Regions from separate parts of the Paraburkholderia sp. GAS32 genome, predicted to be linked through region 1. Evidence: riboswitches for the same ligand, from Rfam matches in the RefSeq annotation. Region 1 holds a riboswitch; the other holds the start of a gene.
The links. A riboswitch is a leader RNA that binds a small molecule or an ion and turns the genes downstream of it on or off. The one in region 1 is predicted to bind manganese.

Region 1 (8,716 bases):
CTCGAGGCGCTCGCAGCCTGATGACGCCCGATGGACAAGCACAGCGTGGCCGGAGAGAGACGATGAGCAGCGAACGTCACACGGGAGCTTCGTCGCTCTTGCGCCGCGTCGAAACCGTGTTCGACATGCGGGCGTTGGGTCGCGCCATGTTTGCGCTCGTCCCGCTGCTCCTCCTTGCAGTCATATCGGGCAGATCCGAGTGGCTTACCGCTGCAATCGTGCCGGTCGCGATGCTCATCGCGCTCGACCACTCGCAGCTTGCGCCGCTCAGCGTATTCGCGCACGCATTGGCGATCAGCGCGGGCTTCATGATCCTGATGGCGTCGCTCGCGCACCCGCTGCTCTTTGTCGTAGCCACAGTCCTGCTGGGCATGGGATCCGTGCTGGTGACCGCGGGCGGCAGTGCCTTGCGCCCGCTCGGCAATTTCACGTTCATTCCCTCGCTGTATCTTGCCTGCGAAAGTGGGGAAGGCGTCACGCGGCAGGCGCTTATTACCCGGAGCGTTGAGGTCCTGCCGTTCCTGTTGATAGCCGCGTTGCCGATCCTGCTCCTAGCGTCAGTCGAGCACTTCCGCTCGCGTGAAACCGGCCAGCCGACTCTTGCGCATTTCGCAAAGTGGACTCGCCTCTCCCCAAACAGCGAGCGCAACGCATATATCGAGCTGATGATCACCGTCGCGCTCGCGGTCGCTTGCGCTGCCGTACTTGTCGAATGGCGGCACGTCGATCATGGTCAGTGGATGATCTGGTCGGCCGCCAGCGTCGTTACCGGAAATGCAGCAAGCGCCCGGCAGAAGTTTCGCAGCCGGCTCACCGGGGCCGTTGTCGGCGTTTCCTTCGGAGTGGTTGTCGGATTGATGATCCCTCATGCGTTATTTATGCGTGTGCTCGTTGTGTTCGCCGCAATGCTGACGCTCATCTGCATTCGTCCGTACACGCTCGCATTCGGTGTCCGGTGCGCCTGTGCGGCAATAGCCTTTGTATTAGCGGGAAAGCCGTGGATTTTTGGAGGCGAACGCCTGCTGAACGTGGCAGTCGGCAGCGCCATTGGGCTGCTGTGTGCGCTCACGGCATCCGCCATTGCGGCGCACATGAAAGACACGTGCCGCTCGACGTGTGACGCCCCAAGACCCCGGCAAGACTGAGCGGGACTGCGCAGTCGCCTCTGATTAGGGGCGCACGATCGACGTTTAGCTGAAGATCTCATGGTGTTCAGCAAGTATGGTAGTGCCGATTCCGATCGCTGCTGCCGTCGAATAGTTGACGCAGGTGCTTCTGGGTAGAAGCCGGTTATTCCCCAAAGACAGGGGCGAGCACATCGAACCCGAAAGGCATTCGTAATAATCGGCGCTCGCAGCAATGCTCAACCGCGCAAAGCGCTATAGTGGCGACTTGCTTCTGCAACGCATGGCGCGATAAAATCGCGCCTGCTCATTGGGGAGTAGCCGCCTCGAACGCGATGTTCGAGGGCGCACGTCAACATACTTGGCGAGTCGAGAGACCCGCTATGGCGTGCGCAGCTAAATGCCTGGCAAGACCGATGACTCGCATTCCGACCTAACCGGGTCGCCGGAATGCGTGTCATCGCGTTCTTTCTGCGCGGCCCGGGTACAACAACCCCATGCAATCCTTCCTCATTTCGACCAGTGTGGTCGGCCTTGCTGAAATCGGCGACAAGACTCAACTTCTGTCCCTGGTATTGGCAGCGCGATATCGCAAGCCCATTCCCATCATCCTCGGTGTTTTTGCCGCTACCCTCATCAACCATGGTGCATCCGGCGCACTCGGCGCGTGGCTCGCGAGCGTTCTGAGTCCGGGCATTCTGAATTGGGCGGTTGTCGCGTCATTCGCCGTGATGGCCGTGTGGATTCTCGTTCCGGACAAGCTGGACGACGCCGATGCGGTTTTGACGAAAAACTCGATGGGTGTGTTCGGCACAACCGCGCTCACATTCTTTCTCGCCGAGATGGGCGACAAAACCCAAATCGTCACGATTGCCCTGGCGGCACGCTTTCATGAGTTCTTCGGCGTCGTTGCGGGTACGACACTCGGCATGATGCTGGCCAATGTGCCCGTCATCTACCTGGGACACAAATTCGCCGACCGCCTGCCAACAAAGGCGGTCCACATTCTGGCCGCCATTATCTTCGTTGTCCTCGGTGGCCTCGCCCTCAGGACCGCGCTGTACCCGCAAGCGCATCCGCTGTTCTAGTTCGCGGCTGACGCGCGCACCGCACTCCACCAACGCGAGACCTTTAGAAAAAACCCGAGCGTGCCGTTAATATGCGGTGGTCCGACAAAACGTGGACCGGGATCGGAGTCGTCCGTCGTTTACTCGGTTCGAAGTCAACGAAAGAACTGAGCGATGCTTCGGATCACGACTTCCGGATACGCACGCCGTCTACGGGAAGACTGACACTTTCAGTTTCCTTCCGCCCAACCTGCTCGAACAGGGCGCCTCGTCGACGTGCCGTTCCACATCGGAGCAATCGTGACCAGACAGAAAGGCACCCAAAGGCGTCGATATCTGTGGCGACGCAACGCAGCAGAAGACCGAGTTGAGCAGACGTCGTCGAATGTGCCCCCCGCGCGGCGCACCGCCGTATTTGGTCTCGTCCTCGTTCTATTGAGCGTGCCGCTCCTGGCCTTCTGGGGAGCGTATGAAAGCTTGAGTGCCGGTTTCGCCGCGCAAGCTGCCAACGAGGCGGATAAGGCTTTCGAGGAAGCTCGCTATAGCGTTGCGTGGGAGGAATCGGCCGAACGCAAGTACTTTCTGGACCCGCGTCCGGAGGTTCTACGCGAGCACCGCGAGGCCGGTGAAGCACTTGACGCAGCGCTGAAGAAGGCAGTGGCACTTGAGCCTGGCAGCAGCGCAATGCTGCGCGGCCTGCTGGAGAAGCACGCGAAGTATCGAGCGTTCGCCAAACCGATGTTCAAGGCCGTCGATGATCACGACATCGCGAGAGCCAATGAGATCGACGAGGATTCGGCCGATCCACTCTTCGACGATATCGAGCAAAAGGTTCTCGCGGCAGCGGCACAGCACCGCGACGATGCGACGATGCAACTCGACCGGCTCGTTGCCGTGCAACGGATCGTCCTGATATCGACCCCCGTGGTACTCGCGATCGGCGTGGGGCTCTCGCTGCTGTTTCTTCAGATGCTGCGGCGCATTCGCAAGAACGTGGATGCGGCGGCCCAGGACGCGCTGCGCAGCAGCGAACAGAGGCTGCAGGCGCTTGTCGCGAACACGTCGGATGCGATACTCGTTTCCGACGTCAACGGGACTGTGACTTACGAGGCGCCGACGCGAAGACCGGACCCCTTGAAGAACATGGGCCAGCTCGTCGGCACCAGTCTGCTCGATCCGATTCATCCCATTGACCGCCCCACGCTGCAGGGCCTGTTGGAGACCGTGTCGTCGACGGCTCGATCCACGAAATCCATCGAGATCCGTACTCGAGGTGAGGGCGATGCGTGGCGCTATATTCAGCTTACCTTGACGAATCTGCTCGATGAACCGGCTGTCGGCGCAATCGTGGCGACCGCGAGCGACACCACCGAAAGAAAGAACTTCGAGGAGCAGCTCGCGCGAAGGGCGTTCTACGATACGCTCACCTCGTTACCGAACCGAGCACTGCTGCTCGATCGTATTAGCCAGGCCGAAGCTCGTGCGCGTGAGCGTAATGCGATGATCGGCGTTGTCTTCGTCGACCTGGACAACTTCAAGCGGGTGAACGACAGTCTCGGACACCACGTGGGAGACCGGCTGCTGATCGCAGCGGCCAAACGCCTCGAAGGGTGCATTCGCCCGACCGACACCGTCGCGCGGTTGGGCGGAGACGAGTTCGTCATCCTGCTGGAACACCTCGGGAGTGAGGCGACGAGCGAAGGCACCCTGGTTGCGGACAACATCCTGGCGCAATTCAGTCAACCGTTCGATCTCGACAACAAACAGTACATCGTCAGCGCGAGCGTTGGGCTGGCATTCGCGCACGCTGGGCGCGGCCGCGGCGATGCTGATACGTTGTTGCGGGACGCCGACGTCGCGATGTACCGGGCCAAGAACGGTGGAAAGGGCCGCTACGTGGTTTTCGAAGAGAACATGCACGCGGAAGCGGTCAAAAAGCTGGAGATTGAAACGGACCTGCGTTACGCGATCGAGCATCGCGACCTACGGGTGTATTTCCAGCCCATCATGCAGCTTCAGGAGGCAGGGTTCCGGGAAATGGAAGCGCTCGTGCGGTGGCAGCACCCCACGCGAGGTTTGTTGCCGCCCGCCGAATTCATTGCGATTGCAGAAGAAAGCGGCCTGATCATTCCACTCGGACGATACGTACTGGAAGAGGCTTGCCAGCAAGTCGCCCGCTGGCAGCGGGAGTTCCCGACCGAGCCGCCATTGCAGATTAGCGTCAATCTCTCGCCTCGGCAGTTCGATGATCCCAACCTCGTTGCCGACGTGGCTGCGGCGCTGTCCAGTGCTCACATCGGCGCAGGCTCGCTGAAATTGGAGGTCACGGAGGGCCTGATCATGCGGGATACCGAAAGGAGTATCGAGACGCTCCAGAGGCTGAAAGACTTTGGCGTCACAATCGCAATCGACGACTTCGGCACGGGCTATTCATCGCTTAGTTATCTTCGCAGGCTGCCGCTGGATGTGCTGAAAATCGACCGATCCTTTGTTCAGGGTATTGGCACGAGCGCTGAGGACGATGCGATCGTTCGCGCCGTCATCTCCATGGCGCAGTCTCTTGGACTGTCCGTCACGGCTGAGGGAATTGAAACGAGTGAGCAGGCAAGGCTCCTTCGAGAATGGTCCTGCCAAACTGGACAGGGCTATCTTTTTTCACGACCTCTGCCTGCGGAGGAGTTTACGGCGCTATTTCGTGCACATTCTGCTGGTTCCACCCGCAGCCATTCTGCGGGCGACTTCACCATGGAGCCGCTCTGACCCATACGCGAGTGCTGTCGGTTGAACGCGTATCGGTCACCTCTGCTGCATCGCGATCTCACGAAGCGCCATGAGGACGGTGTGTCGTGTCGTTTCACATCATGCCGCCCATGCTTCCAGTGCCGCCCACCCCGGTTCCACCGGTCCCGCTTGTGCCGGTACCTGGCGATATCGCAATCGGATGTGCGGCCCCCATCGTGGCCATCAGTGCGACGGCGGCTGCGTCCGGTTCGCCATTGGCGTCGATTGCGCCAAGAGTGAGGAGCGCTTCGAGATCGTTGTCCTCGCCCGGCTGTCCGACAGTGAATGCGGTGGTCAGAAAATTGGGGGTGGAAAGCGTAACACTGTACTTTTGCTGTAGATTCTGGACGACAGCGGCCTGCGCCGTCAGAACGTTGGTCTGATTCTGCAGCGCCTGCTGAAACTGCGTGTTCGTCGCGAAGCCGGCGATCAGCCCGCTTTCATTTGTACCGAGTTGCGCCGCCAGATACGACAACAACAGGTCAGTCTCCGGCGTGACGTTGTACGTGCCGCTAGCGAACGCGGCGGAGTGCAGCGTCGTCCCGCCCGAAGTCGCAGTGATCATGCACGGCATCACTGCGCCGAATGCCGCGTGGTAGTTTCCGTTCGCATCTGCTGCGACCGACATCGAGCCCCGCTCGCAGTTGATGCTGATCGTCGCGTTTGCGAGTGCCTTGCCGGTTGCCGCGGTACCGGCGATCGAAACCGTCGACATGCTGCTTGCGCTACTACCGCCTCCGCCGCCGCAGCCAGCGAACAACGCAACGGACGCAATTAGCAGCCCCGCGCTGACAGAACGGATGACGTGCTGTTGTCGAGTGCTCATCGAAGTCTGCCGGTGGTTCGTATGTCGTCTAAACGATTTCGCGGGGGCGTCTATTCCATCTTTCGCTCAACCCTTGATGCTGCGAAGGCATTGCAAACTGCCTGACACCGCGCGAGGTGGCGGCTGAGTGCCGGAAGGTTTCCCGGCTCCGCCACAGTAAACCTTCACTTCACTCGATTGGAATATAGCGGCCCCGTCATACGTTTATTGGGGGCGTAGACGCAAGAAATGATGCATTGCGCCATGCGCGACATTCCATCATCACGCGGCACCCGGTTGGAGGAAGTTTGAAACGAGCCATGAACGACCATGGAGACCGAACGAGACGAGGCTTGGGCGACCAGGATTTGCGGCCGCTGTCGGCGTTTGCCGACGATGAATTGTCCGCCACGGAGCACGCGATCATGCTCGTTCGGCTGACGACCAACCCTTGGGCGGCTGAGCGCGTGGCGGACTATCGCGCGCAAAAATTCGCGCTGACAGCACTGTTCGGAGACCCGCTACACGGTGCGCGTTGTATCGTCGTGCGCCACCGCGCGCCGTGGTGGCAGCAGGCCGGCGTGGCGGCATCCTGGATGGCGATGGGCATGGCGCTCGGCTCGGCACCCGGTTGGATGTCGGCGAATTTCACGGCCGATCCACCCGTGTTCGCGGAGCGCGCCGACATCGCTTACGCGGTGTACACGCCTGAGCAACGCCACCCCGTGGAGGTAGCGGCGCCGCAACGCGATCATCTGGTCGACTGGCTGTCACGGCGCCTCGGTCAGCGGTTGTCGGTGCCTTCGCTTCGGGAATATGGCTATTCACTGATTGGCGGTCGCCTCCTGCCCGGCGAGTCCGGCCCTGCCGCGCAGTTCATGTATCAGAACACGGCCGGCGCCCGGCTCACGATGTACGTTGCAGTGGTTCCAAAGGACGCGACGGCATTCCGCCTGTTTCGTGACGGTAATCGCAGCACGTTCTACTGGGAGAGTCAGGGGACGGGATGCGCGCTGACTGGCCTCGTCCCAGAGGTGCAATTGCGATCCATGGCGATCGACGCATGCAGCATGCTCGGGCGGCCGTTCAGAAGCCGGGGAACCAGCGGCGGTTTGAACCCATGATGCTTTGCGGAGTTCGCATTTCCGATCATCCAGCAAGCCGGAGCACGCAGCCTTCCGCAGGTTGGCAGGCAACCGCGCGGACGTTGCTGCGCGCGTTCGCGTTGACGTACCTGTTTGTCTCAACGGGCGCTCACGCCCAATCGACCAACCCGATTACGCCGGCTTCATCCGGCACATCGGTGGGATGCGCCGATGTCGCCACGTCGGATACCGTGAGTGTGGACGTCAACCGGTTCCGGTGTCTCACGGCCCGCGAACAGGCGGCTTCGTTGCGAACGTGGATTGAAAACCGCTCGCTTCTGTCTCTCACCGACGCTCAGATCCTCTCTCTGATGGACGCGATGAAGCCGGACGCCTTCGTCGAGTACGCGAGGTCCGACATGGTTCCCGACGACGCCTGCGAATACAGGATGTTCCGGCAGGAGCGGATATCCGGAAGATGGTCCGACCGGCCCGATCACATGGTTATCCGCTACCAGGACACCCCTCGAAAAGTCTACGCAAAATGGCTTCCTGATGGTGCCCATGCGGGACAGGAGATTCTCTACGACGAAACAAGGGACCCTGATAGCGTTGTCGGTCATCTGGGCGGAGTGCTGCGCATCGTGACAGGCAAGATCGCCATCGACGGCCCGTTCGCACACACCCAGTCCCGCCATAGCGTCCGCGATCTCGGCCTGCAGTACATCGCGCGCACCATCGAGCATGATGCCCGCAGCTTTCGTGAAGAGGGCCTGACTGAAAAGCCGACCCGCATTGAACTCATGAACGTGCACGGCGCGCGCTTGCTGGCATGGACATGGACTGCTCCCTCAGGGCCTCCAGCGCACTATGCGCAGCGTGTGAGACTGCTGTTCGATCTTCAGCACCCCTGGCCTAGTGGCGAAGCCGCGTGGAACGAGCGCGGCGACCTGCTGGAGATGATCCATTTCGAAGACGTTGTGCCTCACCACTGGAGCGAATCGATTTTCGATCGACGTAATCCTGAATACGGTTTCCACTGAGGCCGTATCCGGCGAAACCTCCACACCGGTTCGCAAGGATGGGTTGCCGCGATGCAGGGTCGCAGATCTGCAGCTTGGTCGTGCGATTTCGAAAGCGGTAGCAGGCGAGGCACGGCACTATGTGCAGCGACTTCCTATCGTCCCGATGAAGGAGAAACGAAATGCCCAAAGCGTTTTCGGTCCCTATTACTCCGCAAGGACAGTCCGCACTGGCGACGCTGCCGCCGTGGCACTATTCCAGTGACTGTCTCGCCATCGAATACTGGGCCGACCAGAAAGCGATCGCGGCGCTCCTCCCGCCAGGCCTCACGGTGGACGAGAAATCCGGCGGCCGGTCCTTCTTCTGGTTTCTGGATTGGCAGTTCACGGGTTCCAATGACGAATTGACGGACCCGGCCCGCTATCAATACCGCGAAGCCTTCGTTCTGGTCGAGGCGATCTTCGAAGGTGTTCCGGTCAACTACTGCCCATACATCTTTGTCGATAACGATGCCGCCATTGCCCGCGGATGGGCGCAGGGGTTTCCAAAGAAGCTCGCCAGCGTCTACCAGACTCGCAGTTTCTCCGCGCCCAGTCTCGCAGCCGCGCCGCTTGCCAAAGGCAGTCGCTTCGGTGCGAGTGTGTCCGCGCACGGAGAGCGGCTGGCGACTGCCCGTATCCAGCTTGAGGAACCGGTCGCTGACCCGACGACCGTGTTCAACCGGCCAACAACGATGCGCCGTTACTTTCCTCAACTCGCAGCGGGACTTCAGGAGAAGCCACCGGTTGATGAACTGACCATGTCGCTTACCGACAATCTCGCGATCGTGGA
Region 2 (8,716 bases), on a different contig from region 1:
CTATTAACTCGCAATCCAGAGCTACAATCATGGCTGGACTTTCACCGCTGAGCTTAGCCATGAACCCAAAGGACGAACAGTTTTTCAAGGCGCTGGGCGCGCGTATCGCCAGCGCTCGCAAGGCCCACGAGTTCACCCAACAGCAACTCGCCGAGCAGCTCGGCATTGCCCAGCAGACCCTCGCTCACTACGAAGGTGGGCGGCTGCGGCTGCCCGCCTCACTGCTACCGGAGTTGACCAGAACGCTTGGGCTTTCATCCGATGAACTGCTGGGGCAGAACGTCACCCCAGACGGCAAACGCGGTCCGTCCTCTAAGCTGCAACAGCAGATCGAGGCGATCAGCCGGCTACCGAAGGCGCGGCAACGCTTCGTGTCCGAGATGCTTGATACGGTGCTGGCACAGAGCCAGCGGTAAGGAAGGAGATTTGATGCAGTAGAAGAAGCGCGGGCCGCATGGGCGGCAACCCATACGGCCCGCTGACCACCACCAACTCACCGAAGGAGTTGACCATGGCTGATGCCAATCTTAAACCACGTCGCGCACGCGACGAACACGTCACGCGCATTTCCGTTGCGCTTGAAGCAGACCGCACGCACGAACGCGGCAAGCATACTGCCTTTCCCTGGATGCAGGTTACCGATGCCATGCTCGAACACGCCGGCTTCCTGCCCGGACACCAGGTCCGGTTCATCATTGACTACCGGCTCGGACAGATCACCATCACCCCGGACTATGACTACAGAGTTGCCGGCAGGTACATGACCGCGCCAGAGACCGAGGCCATGCTGCAAAGACGCAGCAAACGGAAATAAACAATCCACAAACGACAACCCCGGCCAGCGTCGGGGTTGTCGTTCAGGAACTCACACCTTCATACCCTCACCAGCAGCTTCCCAAGATTCTTCCCCTCAAACAGGCTATTCAGCGCGTTCGGCAACGCGTCAAACCCATCGACGTAAGTCTCCTGATAAACGATTTCACCGTTCTTCACCCACGGCGCAACCGTCTGCAGCATCTCATCCATCCGATGCGTAAAATCGCGCGCCAGAATCCCCTGAATCGTCGCGCGCTGAAACAGCATGTGCTGCAGGAAGCGCGGCGCGAGGTCCGGCGTGTCGAGACCGCCGTCGTATTGAGCGATCGCGCCGCAGATCACGATCCGTGCGCGGCGCTTGATGAGCGGAATCACCGCATCTGTGACCATGCCGCCCACGTTGTCGAAATAGACATCGACGCCGCCGGTCGCCGCCTGCAGCGCTGACTGCAAGCCTTCAAGCGTCGGATGCGCCCGATAGTCGACCGCGCCGTCGAGCTTCAGCGTGTCGGTCAGAAACGCGCACTTGTCCGGACCGCCCGCTATCCCAATGACGCGACATCCGGCGCGCTTGCCGAACTGCGCGACCAGCGAGCCGACTGCGCCCGCCGCACCGGACACGACCAGCGTGTCGCCCGGACGCGGCTTGCCCGCTTCCATCAAACCGAACCACGCAGTGCGTCCCGGCATACCGAGCACGCCGAGCGCGGTCGAAACCGGCGCCGCGGCGGGGTCCAGTTTGGTCAGTTCGCTGTGATGGCACTTGGCATACAACTGCCAGCCGCTATAGGCCGACACCCAGTCGCCCTGCTTGAACAGCGGGCTCGCCGACGCCACCACTTCACCCACCACGCCCGCTCGCTGCACGATGCCGAGTGGATGCGGCACATCGTAGGTATTGCGTTCGTGCTGCTGGATGCGAATGTATGGATCGACGCTGATAATGCGCGCCCGGATGAGAACCTCATTGGATGACAATTTGTCGTCGAGTTCGCTTTCGCGTAACTCGTAATGCTCATCGCCAACGCGTCCTTCAGGACGCTTGACGTAAAACCACTGGCGGTTTTGATAACTCATGTGAACACTCACTGCGGTCGTAGACGGTGAGTGATCTTACCAGTGGGGCCATCGCACGCTTGCGAGGCTGATGTCGCATCACTGGACGGCCGTAGCAAAACCAGAGGGCGCCGGCGCACGCGCCCGATTCCAAGCTTGTTGAAAGCCTCCCGTCCCGCTAGAATCCTCCGGTCACTGGGGAGTAGCCTTCCTTCATCCATTGAAGGAGAGCGCGTCAACATACTTGACCTGCGGGTCATGGCGCGTTCGACCGGGTCGGTTTGGCGAGACCATTGGCGCACTGCTTCGTTCTGGTCGGACGGGGCGCGGTGCGTCATTGGTTCGTTACTTTCGTCCGACCGCGGAGTTGCCCTGTGAAACATCGTTGTGCCCTGCCAGTCTCCCCACTTGCCGGTCCGTTGTGCCGCTTCCCCTTTGCATTTGCAGTGAGGCGCGCATGACCGGTCTCCTGTTCCAACTCGCCATCATGCTGGTCGTCATTCTCGTGTCGGCCGAGCTCTTCACCAATGCCCTCGAGCATCTCGGCGAGCGCCTGAAAATCTCCGAGGGCGTGACGGGTTCGCTGTTCGCGGCGGTCGGTACCGCCCTGCCCGAAACCCTCGTCCCGCTGCTCGCGATTGCGGGCGGCACGACCGATAGCGCGGTCAATCAGGAGATCGGCGTCGGCGCGATTCTCGGCGCGCCGCTCATGCTCTCCACCCTCTCCACTTTCCTGATGACGCTGGCGATTCTCGGTTCGCGCGGTGCCGGCGGCTGGGTCACGCCGGAACGCACGGGTTTCACGCGCGATCTGAACTACTTCCTGTGCGCCTTTGTGCTGGCGGCCGCGGCGATGTACGTGCCGCATGAAGAGATGATCGTACGGGGGCTGTTCAGCGCGGCGCTGGTCGGTGTGTACATCACGTATGTGGTGATGACGTTCCGTGCATCGAACAAACTGGTCGACGCCGGTCACGGCACTGAAGCGCCGGGCAGAATGCTGCTGTCGCGTCTTGGCTTGCCCACCAATCTCGCGACCATCGCGGTGCAACTGGCGCTGGCGGTTGCGTTGCTGGTGTGGGGCGCGGAAGGCTTCATCCACGGTGTGCGGGGCGTGTCGCAAGTGCTCGGCGTCTCGCCGCTGCTGCTGTCGCTGCTGATCATTCCGATCGCCACCGAGTTGCCGGAGAAGGTCAACAGCATCCTGTGGATTCGCCGTGGCAAGGACACGCTGGCGTTCGGCAACATCACCGGCGCGATGGTGTTCCAGGGCACGCTGCTGCCCGCAATCGGGATTCTGCTGACGCCGTGGGCGCCGCGTATCGAAGTGGTGACCGGTATCGTGATCACGCTCGCTGCCGCCGCGTGGCTGCGGATCAACGTGCGTGCGCGCGGCGTGCCGGTGTGGGCGCTGCTGGTGTGCGGCGTGCTCTACGCCACTTATCTGGCGATCACGCTGAGCCGCTGAGCGAGTGACGAAAGACCGGGAAGGCCGCGACAAAAGCCGCCGAAGCGCGGCCTTCCCAACCAGCCGCCCTTAATTGGACGGCGCCGCCGCAGCCGTTGCTGTGCTATCCGTCTTGAACACCGTCTTCCAGTCATCCTTCACATCGACGACGAGCCAGCCTTTCCCGCTGGCTTCGTCCAGCCCCTTGTCGAGCTTGCCGCTTTTCGCCGTTCGGTCGTACGCGTACTCCCGTTCGCCGTCGGTGTGATGCAGCAGCGCCGCGAGGCGCGGACCGTCGCCGGCCGAGGTCCATTCGAGCATCGGCACATCGCCGTCGGCGTTGCCGAACGCGATCACCGGACGCCGGCCGATCACGCGGTCGATGGCAAGCGGTTTGGCCGCGCCATCGACGAGATTGTCGACCTGCGCAAGCCGGGTCAGCGACACTGCGCCGTTCGTCTGGTTGTACTTGTATTTGACGGTGCTGCCGATCACCTGCTCGGGCGGAATGCCGTACACGCGCTGCGCGATGTCACGGACGAACTCGACATCGCTGCCCGTCACCAGATAGGTCCTGAAGCCATTGGCGCGCAGATAGGCGAGCAACTCGAGCATCGGCTGATAAGCGAGGTCGGCGTACGGGCGATTGAAGCGCGGGTCGCTCGCGGAGTCGAACCATTCGTGCACGAGCGCGGCGAATTGATCGCTGGTCATGCCGGCATGCGCCGCCGCCAGCAGCCTCGTCGAACCGGCGTCGCCGCTCGCCGCGATGCTCTTCAGATTGCCTTTCAGAATCGAGCGGAACGGGTCCTGCCGTTTCCATTCCGGATGCCGCCCGGCCACCGTCTTCACCCGTTGCAGCGCGAACACCAGTTGTACCGAGGCGGGTTGCTCCGGCCACAACGTGCCGTCGTTGTCGAATACGGCGATCCGGTCGGCGCGCGGGATGAAGTCTTTCGACTCTGGCGTCGTGACCAGCGTGACGAAATCGACAATCGAGCGTTTGCTCGCAGTATCGTTCCACGACGCGAGGGTTGCGGCGGTCGACGCGCCGGCCGGCGACTCGCTTGCGTCGTGGTGCGGCGTAACGGTACAAGCTGAAAGAACCATAACGGTCAAAGCAATGCAGTACCGGTGCATCGTGCGAATCATAAAAGCCTCATCAAAAGCGGTGGGTCAAACTTTAAGCGAGCGCAAGTCTAATGGGACACGGCGATTGTTGCAGCCCGTTTTGTTGCTTTTTTGGGACGACGGCGTGAATGCCGGTAATTGTCAAATGGCGTATGCCGCTATGCAGCTTTTTATGCAACAAGCAAACAAATGCTCAACGTAGTGGCAAAAGTGTGGAATAAGAATGGCGGCCAAAATCTAACTCCGTCCGAAATTGCGTAGATTTCTATCGCGTTACAAATTTATCTCTGTAATCTCCTGAAACGTTTGCTACTATTCCGCCACAACACTCCCGGATTGTGAATTTTTTACCTCCGCATGCGTCGTTTGGTGCGGCGTCTCTTGAGTCTGAAAGGAGCGTCCATGCAAGCCCTGCATCCGGCCGTACCGTCTTTCCAGCTTGCCCGAAAGACTTAGTGCGAATTAATCGCGCATCTTATCCGCTTTGCATATTTCCCCGGTTGCGCGTGGCCACTGGGTGAGGTGAACTTACGCCTGCGATTAGTTTGCGTTAGTTCGACCTAATTCGAAAATACGAATGCCATTGCTCCTGCTTTATTTGCATCGGGCAAAAGAATGCGTTCGCCTATAAGAAATGCCCATAGACGAGGTGCGCGAATGGGTTGTAAAAGCGTGGTTGGGTCGGTAGCGTTATACGCCGCCTCGGTGGTGTTGTCGCCGGCGTTCGCTCAGGCATCGGCCGACGAAGCCAATAAGAGTAATAACCCGCTTAATCTGGCAGCCTCATTCAACATCAGAATTACTACACGCCGAGCGTGTTCGGCGCGAGCGCGCACACCAACGATCTGCTCTTGCGCCCCACCGTGCCGATCGGCCCGAACAGCCTGATCGGCGTGCCGGAAATTTTCCGCGCCACGGTGCCGGTCAGCACGCGGCCCGATCCAAGCGGCGGCTATAACACCGGCCTCGGCGACCTGAACCTATTCGACATCTTCCTGCTCTCGCAAGGCGACGTGCAGGTCGGCGTCGGCCCGCTCGTGACGATGCCGACCGCCACCGACCCGAGCCTCGGCACCGGCAAGTGGCAGGCCGGTCTTGCCGCGGTCGCCGTCAGCGCGACGAAGGCGCGGCTCCTCGGCGCCCTGGTGCAGTGGCAACACTCGTTCGCGGGACAAACCAGCCGGCCCACCACGCAATCGCTCACCGCGCAGCCGTTCGGCATCTTCAACCTGCCGGGCGGCGCTGGTATATCCGCTCGACCGGCACCTGGACTTTCGACCTGCAGCATGGCAGCTATTACATCCCGGTGGGTCTGGGTGCGGGCAAAGCGTGGAAAGGCGGCTCGACCATCTACAACGCGTTTATCGAGCCGCAATACTCGGTAGCGCATTCCGGCGCCGGCGTGCCGAAGTTCACCATCTTCGCCGGGCTGAACATGACGTTCGGCAAATAAGCACAAAAAACTGAGCACAGAAACAGAGGACTTAACCATGACCTTATTCAAACGCCTGCCGACCTGCGCAGTCATCGCGGCCTTGTCACTGACCACGTTACCGCATACGCAAGCCGTCGCTCAAGCGAGCGCCCCCACGGCGGCGACAGCGGCCGTCACCGCCTCGCCTGAAGAAGCGCGCGCGATCGCCAAAGACGCGTTCCTCTACGCGTATCCGATGCTGTTCAACTACAAGACGCTTTACGAGTAGGCGCTCGATTCCGGCTCGAAGTCTTATGTGGGCGGCTTCGGCAAGTTCCGCAACTACTCGCATCCGTACGGTCCCGAGAACAAGGACATCGTCACGCCGAACAACGACACGCCGTACTCGTGGGCGTGGCTCGATCTGCGTCGCGAGCCGTGGGTGCTGACGGTGCCCGCGGTGCCGAAAGAGCGCTACTACGTCTTCCAGTGGATCGACCTGTACACCTACAACTTCGCGTACGTCGGTTCGCGCGCCACGGGCAACGGCGCGGGCCACTATCTGTTCGCCGGTCCGAACTGGCACGGTGATACGCCCAAGGGCATCGACAAGGTGTTCCGCTCCGAGACGGACCTGATCCTGACGCTCGGCCGCACGGCGCTCAACGGCGCGAGCGACGTCAAAAACGTCGAGGCGATCCAGAAGCAATACAAGCTCACGCCGCTGTCCGCCTTCGAACATACGGCTGCGCCGCCGTCCGTCGCGAAGCTCGATTTTCCGAAGTGGGATGAAGCGAAGGCGACTTCGGTCGACTTCATCGCCTATCTGAACTTCATGCTGCAGTTCACGCAGCCGCCGGCGCCGTCCGAGCAGGAATTGATGGCGCGCTTCGCGAAGATCGGCATTGCGCCGGGCGCGCCGTTCGATCCGGCCGCCTTGACGCCGGAAACGCGCGCCGCGCTCGAAGCTGGTGTCGCAGACGGCAAAGCCGCATTGGCCGACGCGGAAAAACACACCACTGGCTCGTTCAGCCTGTTCGGCAGCCGTGCGGATCTGAAGGACGACTACACCACGCGCGCCGTCGCGGCGGCGATGGGGATTTACGGCAATACCAAGGAAGAAGCGGTGTACGTCGGCACACGAGTGAACGGCGAACGCGCGCAACTGCTCGGCTCAGTGCCGTACGTGCTGCACTTCGACAAGAAGGACCTGCCGCCCGCGAAATTCTTCTGGTCGATGACGCTGTACGACCTGCCCGCGCGCCATCTGGTTGCGAATCCAATCAACCGTTACTCGATCGGCGATCGCACCAAAGGCCTGAAGTACGGCGCCGATGGCTCGCTGGATATCTACGTGCAGAACACGTCGCCGGGTGCGGACAAGACGTCGAACTGGCTGCCGGCGCCCACCGGTGCGTACACCCTCGGCATGCGCATCTATGGCCCGGATGAGACGGTGCTCAACGGTAGCTGGAATCCCCCGAGCCCCAAAAGCGCTAAGCCGCGCATGGACGAACCTGAGGACAATATGAATAAGAAAACAGCGACATGGGTCACGGCCGCCGTGCTGGCGTCGGTTGCTGCACCCAGTCTGGCGAAGACGCAGCAGGATCAGCCGGCGCATGCGACGGCCACCACGGCGTCCGTGCCGGGTCCAGTGGCCGGCTATGCGATCTCTGAAGAATACGCGCGATTGGTGGCGCGCCAGACCTACTTCTGGGCGTGGCCGATGGTGAACGTCTACGGCCGTCTGCTGGCGATGAAGCAGGTCCCACAGCCGGGTCTGAACGGCGGCATCGTGCCGGTTGCGCCGCCCAATCATCTGTCGATGCTGCGCGACTACATTCAGCCGCAGGAGCGATTTGTTGCGTGTCCGAATCAGGACGTGGTCTACGGCTCCTCGATCCTCGATCTGAATCAGACGCCGGTGGTCGTGCAGGTGCCCGATTTCGGCAAACGCTTCTGGGTCTATCAGGCCGTCGATCTGCGTACCGACGGTTTCGCGAGTCTCGGCAAGATGTACGGCACACGTCCGGGCTTCTATCTCCTGGCGGGCCCTGACTGGCACGGCCAGGTGCCGAAGGGCATCCGCCAGGTGTTCCGCTCGTCGACCGGAGTCGGCAGTTTTATTCCGCGCGTTTTCATGGACGACACGCCTGAAGATCGCGTGGCCGTGCAGTCGGTGATTGCGAAGGTTGGCCTGTATCCGCTCGCCGAGTACGACGGCAAGGTCAAGGAGACCGACTGGTCGAAGCTGCCGAGCTTCGGCGAGGCCGGTGGTGCCGCGGGCGGCAACGCCGAAGAAATCAAGTGGGTCGATCCAAACCGCTTCTGGGACATGCTGCGCACCGTGCTCGACGTGACGCCGCCGCAACGCGGCGAAGAGGCGCTCTACGCGCAGGCGCGCGCATTGATCGTCGCGGCGCAGAAGGATCCGGCAATCAAGACCGCGATTGTTGAGGAAGGGACGAAGGCCGAAGCGGATCTGGTCACGCCGCTGTTCAACTTCAACACCTTTGGCAAGCGGCTGCCGGCGAACTGGAACACCATCAGCAACGGCGCCGCGTTCGGCACGGACTACTTCACACACACGGCGGTGGCGAAGTCGAACATCTTCGTCAACAAGCCTAACGAGACCAAGTATTTCTACGCCGACGCCGACGCATCCGGTCAGCGTCTCGATGGCAACGCACGCTACACGGTGACGTTCGCCAAGGATCAGTTGCCGCCGGTCAGGGGGTTCTGGTCGCTGACGCTGTACAACTCGCACCACTTCTTCTCGCCGAACCCGCAGAACCGCTACTCGCTCGGCACCAAGAACAAGGACCTGAAGTTCAATGCGGATGGCTCGT

Region 2: another riboswitch for manganese. It lies ahead of P3T25_RS11430 (sodium:calcium antiporter); the one in region 1 lies ahead of P3T25_RS42195 (TMEM165/GDT1 family protein).

Annotation. Positions count from the first base shown of each region.
Region 1 covers NZ_JBNPVS010000059.1:35,984-44,699, reverse strand. The annotation lists gene P3T25_RS42205 (hydrolase) at 1-21, shown strand, start outside; gene P3T25_RS42200 (FUSC family protein) at 63-1,145, shown strand; yybP-ykoY riboswitch at 1,425-1,607, shown strand; gene P3T25_RS42195 (TMEM165/GDT1 family protein) at 1,622-2,212, shown strand; gene P3T25_RS42190 (putative bifunctional diguanylate cyclase/phosphodiesterase) at 2,876-4,951, shown strand; gene P3T25_RS42185 (hypothetical protein) at 5,046-5,798, opposite strand; gene P3T25_RS42180 (anti-sigma factor family protein) at 6,098-6,901, shown strand; gene P3T25_RS42175 (DUF1571 domain-containing protein) at 6,985-7,905, shown strand; gene P3T25_RS42170 (acetoacetate decarboxylase family protein) at 8,067-8,716, shown strand, end outside.
Region 2 covers NZ_JBNPVS010000007.1:172,208-180,923, forward strand. The annotation lists gene P3T25_RS11415 (helix-turn-helix domain-containing protein) at 60-416, shown strand; gene P3T25_RS11420 (hypothetical protein) at 512-814, shown strand; gene P3T25_RS11425 (NADP-dependent oxidoreductase) at 874-1,893, opposite strand; yybP-ykoY riboswitch at 2,058-2,229, shown strand; gene P3T25_RS11430 (sodium:calcium antiporter) at 2,330-3,340, shown strand; gene P3T25_RS11435 (HAD family hydrolase) at 3,410-4,471, opposite strand; gene P3T25_RS11440 (hypothetical protein) at 5,266-5,835, shown strand; gene P3T25_RS11445 (hypothetical protein) at 5,941-6,153, shown strand; gene P3T25_RS11450 (DUF1254 domain-containing protein) at 6,181-8,716, shown strand, end outside.